Regions from separate parts of the Micromonospora sp. NBC_00858 genome, predicted to be linked through region 2. Evidence: predicted binding sites of a transcription regulator. Region 2 holds the regulator's gene; the other holds the start of a gene.

Evidence for each region. The regulator HrcA, encoded in region 2, represses chaperone genes, less so after heat shock. The targets are predictions, from matches to a motif close to GGTTNGCACNCTCNNNNNGAGNGTGCNAACC.
Region 1: the regulator HrcA is predicted to act here: its motif matches at 1,340-1,370, upstream of groES (co-chaperone GroES).

What each region holds. Positions count from the first base shown of each region.
Region 1 covers NZ_CP108828.1:7,215,277-7,218,570, forward strand. The annotation lists gene OG990_RS33680 (THUMP-like domain-containing protein) at 1-146, opposite strand, end outside; gene OG990_RS33685 (DUF397 domain-containing protein) at 190-378, opposite strand; gene OG990_RS33690 (Scr1 family TA system antitoxin-like transcriptional regulator) at 369-1,169, opposite strand; gene groES (co-chaperone GroES) at 1,505-1,819, shown strand; gene groL (chaperonin GroEL) at 1,890-3,294, shown strand, end outside.
Region 2 covers NZ_CP108828.1:80,826-84,119, forward strand. The annotation lists gene hemW (radical SAM family heme chaperone HemW) at 1-5, shown strand, start outside; gene OG990_RS00405 (DUF4870 domain-containing protein) at 72-704, opposite strand; gene hrcA (heat-inducible transcriptional repressor HrcA) at 905-1,927, shown strand; gene dnaJ (molecular chaperone DnaJ) at 2,001-3,149, shown strand; gene OG990_RS00420 (16S rRNA (uracil(1498)-N(3))-methyltransferase) at 3,173-3,294, shown strand, end outside.

The sequences.
Region 1 (3,294 bases), 610 kb from region 2:
GCCGCCGAGGCCAGTGCCGGCGGCACGCCGGTCGCGCGCAGGGCCGACGCCGCGGCCAGCGGGTCACCGCCGGCCAGCCCGGCCGCCGCCGCGAGCGCGGCCGACCCCTCGGGGGTACGCAGCGCCGCGAGCTGGTCGAGATCCACCCGGTCATTGTCCCGGGCCGGCCGGGCTGGCTGGACGGTGGTGTCAGTCGGTGGGCGTGGCGGCGACGAAGGCCCGCCAGCTCGCCGGGGTGAAGGTGAGCGCCGGCCCGGTCGGGTCCTTGCTGTCGCGCACGGCGACCACGCCGGGCAGGTTATCGGCGACCTCGACGCAGGCACCGCCGTTGCTGTTGCTGCGGGAGGCCTTGCGCCAGGTGGCGTGGGTCAGGTCCATGTCTGCACCACTTCCTCGATCAGCCGGGCGGACTGCCGGCATGGCAGCGCCTCGCCGGTGACAGTCTCCCAGCGCCGCTCCAGGGCGGCAACGTCGTTCGGGCTGTCCACGGTCTGCCCCCGGAGCTGGTTGTCCAGGTGGACCAGCTCGGCACCGCTCTCAAGCCGGGCCAGGATGAACGGGCCGTTGAGCCCGACATGCCAGGGGGCGTCGGCCGGCACGACCCGGACCTGCACGTTCGGTGCGGTGCCCACGGCCAGCAGGTGCTGTAGCTGGTCGCGCATGGTCTCCCGGTCGCCGAGTTGCCGGCGCAGCGTGTGCTCCTCCAGCACCGCGACGAGCTGCGGACGCGGGTCGGCGGTCAGCAGCGACTGCCGGGCGAGCCGGGCCACCACCCGCGTCTCCACCTCCTCGGCGGTCAGCTCGCCGCCCACGCCGAGCATCGCCCGCGCGTACCCCTCGGACTGGAGCAGGCCGGGGATCACCGTCGGGTCGTACCAGCGCAGCGCAGCCGCCTCCCGCTCGATCTCGTCCCACGGGCGGAACCAGTCGGGTGCGGCGTGGAAGCGGACCAGCTCCAGCATGCCGACGAAGAGACCGCCGGTGTCCAGGATTGAGTCGATGCGGGCCAGGTAGTCCGGCTTGACCGGGCTCTGCCCGATCTCGACCGCACTCACGTACGACGATGAGTAGTTGACCAGCTTGCCCAGCTCCTCCTGGCTGAGCCCGCGCGCCTGGCGTGCCCGGCGTAGCTGTTCGTGCAGGAACGTCAGGGTCGGTATCCGGGTCACTCGGCTCCCCTTCGTCGGCATCCGGTGGTGGCAACCGACGGTAGGGAGATGGCCACGGTGCGGCGAGGTGCTCCCGGCGTGTTGCGGTAACGACTGGCGGAACTGTGGCGACACGGCGGAGGGTGCGTTGGCACTCTCCTTGACGGAGTGCTAGCCACGGAATAACCTGCGATTAGCACTCTCACCCTGAGGGTGCCAGCTCCCGGGTCTCACGACCCGGGTGCGAAACGCCAGGCGGACCGGCACCCGCGACGACGGCCCCGCCCGGTGGCATGAGGCAGATTGACGCTGGTTGGCCTCGCCGACCGGCAACGAAACCAGTACCCCAGGAGGGTATGCCCGTGACTACCGCGACCAAGGTTGCGATCAAGCCGCTCGAGGACCGCATCGTGGTCCAGGCGAACGAGGCTGAGACCACCACGGCGTCGGGCATCGTGATCCCCGACACCGCCAAGGAGAAGCCGCAGGAGGGCACTGTCCTCGCTGTCGGCCCGGGGCGCGTCGACGACAACGGCAACCGGGTTCCGGTTGACGTCAAGGTCGGCGACACCGTCCTCTACTCGAAGTACGGCGGCACCGAGGTCAAGTACGCCGGCGAGGAGTACCTGGTGCTCTCCGCCCGCGACGTCCTCGCGGTCATCGAGAAGTAAGCAACCGATCAGTGTCGTTGCCCCGGTCCGGCTCGCCGGGCCGGGGCAACGGCGCTTCGAAGGGACATTCATGGCGAAGATCCTTAGCTTCTCGGACGACGCCCGGCACCTGCTGGAGCACGGTGTCAACGCCCTCGCTGACGCGGTCAAGGTCACCCTCGGCCCGCGCGGGCGCAACGTCGTCCTGGACAAGAAATTCGGTGCGCCGACGATCACCAACGATGGTGTGACCATCGCCAAGGAGATCGAGCTCACCAATCCCTACGAGAACCTCGGCGCGCAGCTGGTCAAGGAGGTGGCGACCAAGACCAACGACGTCGCCGGCGACGGGACCACCACCGCGACCGTGCTGGCCCAGGCGATGGTCCGCGAGGGCCTGCGCAACGTCACCGCCGGGACCAACCCGGCCGGCCTCAAGCGGGGCATCGACGCGGCGGCCACCAAGATCTCCGAGGCGCTGCTCGGCCGGGCCGCCGAGGTCACCGGCAAGGAGTCGATCGCGAACGTGGCGACGATCTCCGCGCAGGACTCCACCATCGGCGAGCTGATCGCCGAGGCGATGGAGCGGGTCGGCCGCGACGGTGTCATCACCGTCGAGGAGGGCTCCGCGCTCACCACCGAGCTGGACGTGACCGAGGGTCTCCAGTTCGACAAGGGCTTCATCTCGCCGAACTTCGTCACCGACCTGGAGGGTCAGGAGTCCGTCCTTGAGGACGCGTACATCCTGGTCACCACCCAGAAGATCTCGGCGATCGAGGAGCTGCTGCCGCTGCTGGAGAAGGTCCTGCAGAACAGCAAGCCGCTGCTGATCATCGCCGAGGACGTGGACGGCCAGGCGCTCTCCACCCTGGTGGTCAACTCGCTGCGCAAGACCCTCAAGGTCTGCGCCGTGAAGGCCCCGGGCTTCGGTGACCGCCGCAAGGCCATGCTCCAGGACATCGCGATCTCCACCGGCGCCGAGCTGGTCGCCCCGGAGCTGGGCTACAAGCTCGACCAGGTCGGCCTGGAGGTGCTCGGCACCGCCCGGCGCGTCGTGGTCGACAAGGAGAACACCACGATCGTCGACGGCGGCGGCCAGTCCTCCGACGTTGCCGACCGGGTGGCCCAGATCCGCAAGGAGATCGAGGCCTCCGACTCCGACTGGGACCGGGAGAAGCTGGCCGAGCGGCTGGCGAAGCTCTCCGGCGGCATCGCCGTGATCAAGGTGGGCGCGGCGACCGAGGTCGAGATGAAGGAGCGCAAGCACCGCATTGAGGACGCCATCGCGGCGACCAAGGCTGCGGTCGAGGAGGGCACCGTGCCCGGCGGCGGCGCCGCCCTGGTGCAGATCCTTCCGGTGCTCGACGACGACCTGGGCTTCACCGGTGAGGAGAAGGTCGGCGTCTCGATCGTGCGCAAGGCGCTGGTCGAGCCGCTGCGCTGGATCGCGCAGAACGCCGGCCACGACGGCTACGTCGTGGTCCAGAAGGTTGCCG
Region 2 (3,294 bases):
CCTGACCGTCGCGCCGCCCCCCGGTCGGCGCGACGGTGTGCCGGACCGGCCGGGGGAGCGGCCGGCCCGGATCACTTGATGAAGCTGCCGGAGAGCGGGTAGCGGTAGAGCTGGCCCTCGTTGGCCTTGATCCCGGCGATGATGCCGAACACGGCGCCGAGGATGATCGCCGCCGCGACCGGAATGAAGCCGATCACGATGCAGGAGAGCACCCAGCCGACCAGGCCGACGATCGACCAGATGAGCTGGAAGTTGAGCGCCGCCACCGCGTGCGCCCGAACCGTCGGGGACTGGTTGCCCCGGGCCAGCATCGCCACCAGCGGGCCGATCCAGCCGAGCACGCCGCCGCTGATGATCATCCCGGCGGCGCCGCCGAAGTGCGCGACCAGCGCCCAGGTCTTGTCCTCGTTGTTGGCGTAGCCGCCGCCGGGGCCGCCGTAGGCGCCACCGGGCGGATAGCCGCCAGGAGGGTAGCCCCCGGCTGGCGGATAGCCGCCCGACGGAGGGTAGCCACCCGACGGCGGTTGGTCACCAGTGGGCGGCGGATAGCCACCGGCCGGGGGATAGCCGCCCGGGCCGGGTGCCCCGGACAGTGGTGCGGTGGGTGGCTCGGCCGAGGCGCCCGGAGATGGCGGCGGGGATGTCGGGTCCGTCGGGTATCCGCCGGGGTCTCCCGCGCCGGGAGGGCGAGGTGGTTCAGTCATGGATGTCACGGTAAGGGCCCGTGGCAACGCCGCACCAGAGCGACACCGCCGGGTCGGCCCGGCTGAACGGACAGCGACGACCTTGATCATCGCGCCGGCGGGTACGCCGACGTAGACTGGCACTCGTTACAGTCGAGTGCCAGGACGGTCCGCCGGCCCCACCGTGGCCGGCGGCCGACGTGCGACAGGAGGTGCGGAGGATGGGTCTCGACGACCGCAAGCTAGCCGTGCTCCGCGCCATCGTCGAGGACTACGTCTCCACCCAGGAGCCCGTCGGCAGCAAGGCGCTGGTCGAGCGGCACCAGCTCGGCGTCTCCCCGGCCACGGTCCGCAACGACATGGCCGTGCTGGAGGAGGAGGGCTACATCCGGCAGCCGCACACCAGTGCCGGCCGGGTGCCCACCGACCGCGGCTACCGCCTCTTCGTCGACCGGCTGTCCCGGGTCAAGCCACTCAGCCCGGCCGAGCGCCGGGCCATCGAGCGTTTCCTGGTCGGTGCGGTCGACCTCGACGACGTGGTGCACCGCACCGTGCGGCTGCTCGCCCAGCTGACCCGGCAGGTCGCCGTCGTGCAGTACCCGAGCCTGGCCCGATCCTCGGTGCGGCACCTGGAGCTGGTGCCGATCTCCACCACCCGGCTGATGCTCGTCATGATCGCCGACACCGGTCGGGTGGAGCAGCGGCTGGTCGAGCTGCCCGGGCCGGTGCCCGCCGACGACGTCACCGACCTGCGTCGGCTGGTCAACGAGAAGCTCGCCGGCGCCCGGCTGTCCGATACGCCGCCGCTGGTGCAGACGCTGGTCGAAGAGGCGCCGACCGAGCTGCGTCCGACGATGACCACCCTCGCCACGGTGTTGCTGGAGACGCTGGTCGAGCGGCACGAGGAGCGGATCGCGCTGGCCGGCACCGCCAACCTCACCCGGGGCGGCCTGCTCGACTTCCAGGGCTCGCTGCGCCCGATCCTCGAAGCGCTGGAGGAGGAGGTCGTGCTCCTCAAGCTCATCGGCGAGACCGAGCCGAGCACGACCCGGGTGCTGATCGGCGACGAGAACGAGTTCGACAACCTGCGCGCCGCCTCGGTGGTCAGCACCGGGTACGGCCCCGGCGCCACCATCGTGGGCGGCCTGGGGGTGCTGGGGCCCACCCGCATGGACTACCCCGGCAACATCGCCACGGTGCGCGCCGTGGCACGCTACGTGGGCGAGCTGCTGGCCCAGAACTGACCAGTCAGGGCCGACGGCCGGCTCCGGCCGACGACCGGCGCAACGCGAGACGAACATGAGGACACGGAACGCAGTGGCCAGGGACTACTACGGCATTCTCGGTGTGAGCCGGGAAGCCTCCGACGACGAGATCAAGCGCGCCTACCGCAAGCTGGCGCGCCAGTTCCACCCGGACGTCAATCCGGACCCGGAGGCACAGGAGAAGTTCAAGGACATCAACGCCGCGTACGAGGTCCTCTCGGACGACCGGAAGCGGCAGATCGTCGACCTGGGCGGCGACCCGCTCGCCCCCGGTGGTGGCGGCGGCGCTGGCGGTCCGGGCGGTCCGGGCGGGGCCGGCCCGTTCGTCGGTTTCCAGGACATCATGGACGCGTTCTTCGGCGGTGCGGCGGGTGGCGGCCGTGGCCCGCGTCCGCGGACCCGGCCGGGCGCCGACGCGATCCTGCGCCTTGAGCTGGACCTGCACGAGACGGCGTTCGGCGTCGAGGCGCCGATCACCGTCGACACCGCGGTGCTCTGCACCACCTGCTCCGGCGCCGGCACGGCCGCCGGCACCCACCTGGCCACCTGCGAGGCGTGCGGCGGTCGGGGCGAGGTGCAGTCGGTGCAGCGCACCTTCCTCGGCCAGGTGGTCTCCGCCCGGCCGTGCACCGTCTGCCAGGGCTACGGCACCACCATCCCGCACCCCTGCCCCACCTGCGCCGGCGACGGCCGGGTGCGTACCCGCCGCTCGCTGACCGTCAAGATCCCGGCCGGTGTCGAGGACGGCATGCGGATCAGGCTGGCCCAGCAGGGCGAGGTGGGCCCGGGTGGCGGCACCGCCGGTGACCTCTACGTGGAGATCCACGAGCGGCCGCACGACGTGTACTCCCGCAAGGGCGACGACCTGCACTGCCGGGTCACCGTGCCGATGACCGCGGCGGCACTGGGCACCCGACTGACCATCAAGACGCTGGACAGCGAGGAGACGGTCGACGTCAAGGCCGGCACCCAGCCGGCCAGCACCCTGCGGCTGCGCGCCCGGGGCGTGCCGCACCTGCGCGGCACCGGCCGGGGCGACCTCTACGTGCACCTGGACGTCCGAACGCCGACGAAGCTCGACCCGGACCAGGAGCGGATGCTGCGCGACTTCGCCAAGACCCGCGGCGAGGAGGTCGCCGAGCTGTCCAAGCAGGGCGGCTTCTTCTCCCGGATGCGCGACGCGTTCAACGGTCACGCCTGACCACTGCGGCTAGCCTGATCATCGTGTCCGCGCCGCTGTTCCTGGTCGAGTCCCTGCCCACCGCCGACGCGTTGACCCTCGACGGTCCCGAGGGGCACCACGCCGCCACCGTGCAGCGGTTGCGGGTCGGCGAGGAGTTGCTGCT